Constrictibacter sp. MBR-5: one gene and its partner. The protein of the gene in region 2 interacts with the protein of the main gene of each other region in a pairwise test. Links are inferred from orthologs where the notes say so. Each region holds a gene or a part of one and is shown on either strand. Other genes may lie near its edges. The genes, in order: ABIE65_RS17470 and ABIE65_RS19750.

The links.
Region 1: the proteins of ABIE65_RS19750 (region 2) and ABIE65_RS17470 interact in binary tests that used the Escherichia coli proteins (3 or more experiments, as listed by UniProt). The link is inferred for Constrictibacter sp. MBR-5 from one-to-one orthologs.

Annotation. Positions count from the first base shown.
Region 1 is NZ_JBEPTK010000008.1:178,023-181,337, reverse strand. What follows is about bases 305-3,303. They hold ABIE65_RS17470 (YbgC/FadM family acyl-CoA thioesterase), read right to left. Parts: upstream 2,043-3,303; coding sequence 1,566-2,042; downstream 305-1,565. Other genes in these bases: ruvA (Holliday junction branch migration protein RuvA), read right to left, coding at 3,088-3,303; ruvB (Holliday junction branch migration DNA helicase RuvB), read right to left, coding at 2,039-3,091; tolQ (protein TolQ), read right to left, coding at 790-1,515; tolR (protein TolR), read right to left, coding at 312-788; tolA (cell envelope integrity protein TolA), read right to left, coding at 305-308. In the rest of the region: more of tolA, read right to left, coding at 1-304; more of ruvA, read right to left, coding at 3,304-3,315.
Region 2 is NZ_JBEPTK010000011.1:43,898-47,017, forward strand. Bases 106-2,909 are described here. They hold ABIE65_RS19750 (acyl carrier protein), read right to left. Parts: upstream 1,724-2,909; coding sequence 1,487-1,723; downstream 106-1,486. Other genes in these bases: fabF (beta-ketoacyl-ACP synthase II), read right to left, coding at 142-1,404; fabG (3-oxoacyl-[acyl-carrier-protein] reductase), read right to left, coding at 1,905-2,642; fabD (ACP S-malonyltransferase), read right to left, coding at 2,697-2,909. Outside these bases: endolytic transglycosylase MltG, read right to left, coding at 1-42; more of fabD, read right to left, coding at 2,910-3,120. UniProt on the Escherichia coli protein: Carrier of the growing fatty acid chain in fatty acid biosynthesis.

The DNA of each region.
Region 1 (3,315 bases), on a different replicon or contig from region 2:
GGCGGTTCCGGCTTCGGCGGCGGCGGCGTTTCGGCCTTGGGCGGTTCGGGCTTCGGTTCCGGCTTGGGCGGCTCGGCCTTGGGCGGCTCGCGGCGCGCGGCCGGCGGGCTCGCCGGCTTCGCGGGCGCGTCGTCGGCCTCGGACGGGTCGGTCTGGGGCATGCTCGTGCGGTCCGAGATCCGGACGAGCGACACGGCGATGGGGGCGGCGGACATGTCCCGCGGCGTGTGGAACAGCGGCACGCCGACGAGCGCCAGCAGCAGGACCGCGGCGTGCAGCGCTACCGACCATACGATCGCCCGCCGCATCGGCTAACGTCCTCTCGGGCGGGGTGTCGGCGTCGGCGCCGTAGCGTCCTGCGGGAACTCGGCGACCAGCGAGACGCGCGCGAAGCCGGCGCTGTTGAGCGCGCCCATCACCGCCATGACGCGCCCATAGTCGATGCCCTTGTCGCCGCGGACGTAAATGTCCGTGTCCGCCTTGGCACCGCGGATGGCGACGAGGCGCGGGCCGAGATCGGAGAGCTCAACCGGCGTCTCCTGGACGAAGACCTGGCCGCGGGCGTCGATCGAGACGACCAGCGGCTCCTTCGGGTCGGACAGCTGGTTGGCCTGGGTCTGCGGCAGGTCGACCGGCACGCCGACCGTGAGGAGCGGGGCCGTCACCATGAAGATGATCAGCAGCACGAGCATCACGTCGACGAACGGGGTCACGTTGATCTCGGCCATCGGCCGGTGGCCACGCCGTCCGCGCGGCCGGTCGCCCGGAACCTGGATCGGACCCGCCACGTCAGGCCGCCTCTTCGAGCTGCCGCGAGAGGATCGCGCCGAACTCGCTCGAGAAGGCGTCGAGGCGCGCGCCGTACTTGTTGATGTCGCTGGAAATCTTGTTGTAGGCGAGGACGGCCGGAATGGCCGCCACGAGGCCCAGCGCCGTCGCGAACAGCGCCTCGGCGATGCCCGGCGCCACGACCGCGAGATTGGTGGATTTGGTGCCGGCGATCGCCGCGAAGCTGTTCATGATGCCCCAGACCGTGCCGAACAGGCCGATGAATGGCGCCGTCGAACCGACCGACGCCAGGAACGTCATGTAGCGCTCGATCTGGACCAATTCGCGGCCGACCGTCACCGCCATCACGCGTTCGATGCGCTGCTGCAGCCCGCCGCGGGAGTCGACGACGCCGGGGCGTCCCGCCGAACGGCGCCACTCGCGCATGCCGGCGGCGAAGACGGCGCTCATCGGGTCCTGCGGGCGCTTGCCGACCTCCTCGTAGAGATCGTCGAGCGGGCCGCCGGACCAGAAGCTGTCCTCGAACGCGTCGGCCTGGGCCTTGAGGCGGCGCAGGCGGCGCACCTTGTCGATGATGATCGCCCAGCACCAGATCGATGCGAGGACGAGCAGCAGCATCACGGTCTTGACGATCGGGTCAGCCTGGAGAAACAGGCCCCACGGGGTGAGGTCATGCGGCATCGCGCTCGCGCCGGCCGCCACCGAATCGACGATCCTGTTCTCCATCTACCTACAATCCGCTCCGCTCCGCCGGATGGCGCCGACGGTCGCAATGGTCAGGTTGAACGTTCCGTGAGCGCGACAAGTGCCGTCCGAATCGGCCGCGGCAGCCGCGCCGGCCGCCCGTCCGCGCCGATGGCGGCCAGGAGGATCTCGATCCGAGCGATGTCGGTGCCGTCGCGCCGCACGGTCTGTTCGGCCAGCAGGCTCGCCGCCCGCACGTCGAGCATCCGCGAATGCACCTCCACCGCGTCGTCGAGGCGCGCCGGCGCGATATAGTCGACGGTGCATCGGCGCGCAACGAAGGCCAGCCCGTAATGCGACATGGTCAGTTCGTCGTCGCCGCCGGACACCAGCCGCATCATCTCGGTCCGCGCCCGCTCGGCGAACCGCAGATAGTTGGCATGATAGACGATCCCGCCGGCATCGGTGTCCTCGTAGTAGATCCGGACGGGCAGGACATGCACCTTTCCGGCCACACGGCCGGTCGGCGGATGCTGCGCCGCCGGCGCTTCCTGTGGCGGCGCGCTCACGGCTCGTCCCCGGTGCCGAACAGTTCGGCCTGGCGGCCGGTGCCCTCGGGCATCGGCAGGCCGAGATAGCCGTAGCCCGATGGCGACAGCATGCGGCCGCGCGGCGTGCGCTGGACCAGCGCCTGCTGGATCAGGAAGGGCTCGATGACTTCCTCCAGTACGTCGCGCTGCTCGGCGAGGGTGGCGGCGAGGGCCTCGACGCCGACGGGACCGCCGAGATAGTGGGTCGCCAGGCATTGCAGGTAGCGCCGGTCCATCGCGTCGAGGCCGCGGTCGTCCACCTCCAGCCGCAGCAGCGCCGCGTCGGCCACGGCGCGGTCGATCTCGCTGCGCTCGGCCATCGCGGCGAAGTCGCGGACGCGGCGCAGCAGGCGGCCGGCGACGCGCGGCGTGCCGCGGGCGCGACGGGCGATCTCGCGGGCGCCGTCGCGGGTGAGCGCCATGCCGAGCATCCGCGCGCCGCGCGCGACGATGCCGGTCAGTTCCTCCACCGTGTAGAACTGCAGACGCAGCGGAATCCCGAAACGCTCGCGCAGCGGCGTCGTGACGAGGCCGGCGCGCGTCGTAGCCGCAACGAGCGTGAAGGGCGGGAGGTCGATGCGGATGGCGCGCGCCGCCGGCCCCTCGCCGATGATCAGGTCGAGCTGGAAGTCCTCCATCGCGGGATAGAGCACCTCCTCTACGGCGGGACTGAGGCGGTGTATCTCGTCGATGAACAGGACGTCGCGCGGCTGCAGGTTCGTCAGCAGCGCCGCGAGGTCGCCGGCGCGCAGGATCACCGGCCCGGAGGTGGCGCGGAAGCCGACGCCCAGTTCCCGGGCGACAATCTGCGCCAGCGTCGTCTTGCCCAGGCCGGGCGGGCCGACGAGCAGGACATGGTCGAGCGCCTCGGCGCGGCCGCGGGCGGCGCCGATGAAGATCTTCAGGTTGTCGCGGACGAGTTCCTGGCCGACGAACTCGTCGAGCGTCTGGGGCCGAAGGGCCGCATCGGCGGTGTCGCCGGGGGCGAGGTTGCCGTCGACCGGGCGGGTATCGATGTCGTCGCTCAACCGGCCAACTCCCGCAGGCCGGCTTTCACCAGCGCCTCGACCGTGGCGCCGTCGCCGATCGACTGCGACGCGCGCGCCACGGCGCCGAACGCTTCGACGCGGGCGAAGCCGAGGTTGACCAGTGCGGAGACGGCATCCTCGCTGGCGGGCGGCGGCGTCGCCGGCCGCACCTTGGTGCCGGTCGGCCGGGCCACCGGCGCCGCTATGGCGCCCACCCTGTCGCG
Region 2 (3,120 bases):
GCCGGCCAGGAGCACGAAGAGGACGAGGAGAAGCCGTTTCACGGCCCGGATATCGCGACGACGGCGGTCGCGACGACGGCGGTCGCCACGGGGGCGGACGAGACGGCGGTGAAGCGGGCCCCGGAAGTCACGACCCGGGGGTCAGGGCGCCGGCGCGAAGATCAGCGAGGCGTTGGTCCCGCCGAAGCCGAAGGAGTTGGAGAGGGCGTGCCGCACCTTGCGCTGCTTCGCCTGTTTCGGCACCAGGTCGATGTCGCAGCCCTCGGACGGATTGTCGAGGTTCAGCGTCGGCGGGACCACGCCGTCGCGCATCGCCAGGATCGAGAAGATCGCCTCGACGCTGCCGGCGGCGCCCAGCAGATGCCCGACGGCCGACTTCGTCGACGACATCGAGATCTTGTAGGCGTGGTCGCCGAACAGGCGCTTCACCGCACCCAGTTCGATCTCGTCGCCGAGCGGCGTCGAGGTGCCGTGCGCGTTGACGTAGTCGATGTCCTCGGGGTTGAGCCCGGCCCGCTTCAGCGCCATGCGCATCGCGCGGAAGCCGCCGCTGCCGTCCTCGGCGGGGGCCGTGATGTGGTGGGCGTCGCCCGACATGCCGTAGCCGACGACCTCGGCATAGATCTTGGCGCCGCGCTTTTTCGCGTGCTCGTACTCCTCGAGCACGACGATGCCGGCGCCTTCGCCCATGACGAAGCCGTCGCGTTCACGGTCCCAGGGACGCGATGCGCGCTCCGGCGTGTCGTTGAAGTGGGTCGACAGGGCACGCGAGGCGGAGAAGCCCGCGATGCCGAGGCGGCAGACCGCGGCCTCGGCGCCACCGGCCACCATGACGTCGGCGTCGTCGAAGGCGATCAGCCGGGCGGCATCGCCGATGGCGTGCGCACCCGTGGCACAGGCGGTCACGACCGAGTGGTTCGGTCCCTTGAACCCGTGCTTGATCGACACGTGCCCGGAGGCGAGGTTGATCAGCGCGGAGGGAATGAAGAACGGGCTGATGCGGCGCGGCCCGCGGTCCTTCAGCAGGACGGCGGCTTCCTCGATCGCCTGCAGGCCGCCGATGCCGGAGCCGATCATGACGCCGGTGCGCTCGCACGACTCCTCGTCGGTCGGCTTCCAGCCGGAATCCTCGATCGCCATCGCCGCGGCACCGACGCCGTACACGATGAAACGGTCGACCTTCCGCTGCTCGCGCGGCTCCATCCAGTCGTCGGGATTCCAACGACCTTCGGCGGTCTCCCCCCGCGGCACCTGTCCCGCGATCTTCGCCGGAAGATCGGACACGTCGAAGGACTGAATGGCAGTTATGCCCGATTCACCCTCGACGAGCCGGTTCCAACAGGCATCCGCACCGCATCCGAGCGGCGAGACGACGCCCATGCCGGTCACCACAACGCGTCTCATCTCTGTCTCCGGCCTAGTCGCGCGACGCGGCCCCGGTATTGGCCCGGCGCCGCGTCCATGCGCTCCAATGCCCGCAGGCAAGTCAGGCAGCGTGTTCCTTGATGAAGTCGACGGCGTCCTTGACCGTGATGATCTTTTCCGCCGCGTCGTCCGGGATCTCGACCCCGAACTCTTCCTCGAAGGCCATCACCAACTCGACGGTGTCGAGGCTGTCGGCCCCGAGATCGTCGATGAAGCTGGCGCCTTCGGTGACCTTGGCCTCATCGACGCCAAGGTGCTCCACAACGATCTTCTTAACGCGCTCGGCAATGTCGCTCATGGAGAGGCTACCTCGAGAATTTCTCTAGTGTGCTTGATCGGATGAGGCGATTGCCGCAGGCCGATCCCGAAAACCGGCGGCAAGGGCCGGGTACCTAACATGAAAGCCGCAGCGTGGCCAGCGTTCCGCAGGACGTTATGCACGTGCCCGCCCCGGCGGTCAAACCCAAGCGGTGATGCCGTCAAATCATGGCCATGCCGCCATTTACGTGCAAGGTCTGGCCCGTCACATAAGACGCCTCGTCGCTCGCGAGATACACCACCGAGGCGCCGATGTCGGCCACGTCGCCCAGGCGCCCGGCCGGAATACGGCCCAGCAGGGCCGTGCGCTGCTCGTCCTTCAGCACGTCGGTCATCGCGGTCGCGATGAAGCCGGGGGCGACGCAGTTCACGGTGATGCCGCGGCTGCCGACCTCGGCCGCCAGCGACTTGGTCATGCCGATCATGCCCGCCTTCGACGCCGCATAGTTCGCTTGGCCGGGGTTGCCGGTGACGCCCACCACCGAGGTGATGCCGACGATGCGGCCGTGGCGGCGCTTCATCATGCCCTTCAGCGCGGCGCGCGACAGGCGGAAGGCCGACGTCAGGTTGACGTCCAGCACCGCCTGCCAGTCCTCGTCGCGCATGCGCATGGCGAGGCCGTCGCGGGTGAGGCCGGCATTGTTGACCAGGATGTCGAGCTGGCCCATCGCCGCCTCGGCCTGGCCGACGAGCGCGTCGGTCGCCGCGGCGTCGCGCAGGTCGCAGGGCAGGACGTGGGTGCGCTCGCCCAGTTCGGCGGCGAGCGCCTCGAGTGGCTCGAGCCGGGTGCCCGACAGCGCCACGGTGGCGCCCCGGGCGTGCAGCGCGCGGGCGATGGCGCCGCCGATGCCGCCGGATGCCCCGGTGACGAGCGCCTTGCGGCCGGTCAGATCGAACATCAGTCCTCTCATATAGTGAGTGTCGGCCAGTCGTGCGGTCGGCCGGAGCCGGGGTCAGAGCTGCTTCACGAACCCGTCCAGGTCGGCCGGGGTCTGCACCGACAGGCCGGTCAAGTCGGGATCGATGCGGCGCACCATGCCGGTCAGCACCTTGCCGGCGCCGAGTTCGACCAGCTGCTCGACCCCCTCCGCCTTCATGTAGAGCACGCTCTCGCGCCAGCGCACCATCGCCGTCACCTGCCGGACCAGCAGGTCGCGGATGTCGCCGGGGTCGGTGACGGCCGCGGCGGTCACGTTGGAGACGAGCGGCAGGTGCGGCTCGGCGAGCGAGGCGCCGGCGAGCGCCGCGGCCATCGCGTCGGCGGCCGGCTGCAGCAAGGTGCAGTGGAACGGCGCGCTGACGGGCAGCATGATCGCCTTGCCGCCGCGCCCCTTGGCCAGCGCCACGGCGCGCTCGACGGCGGCCTTGTCGCCGCTC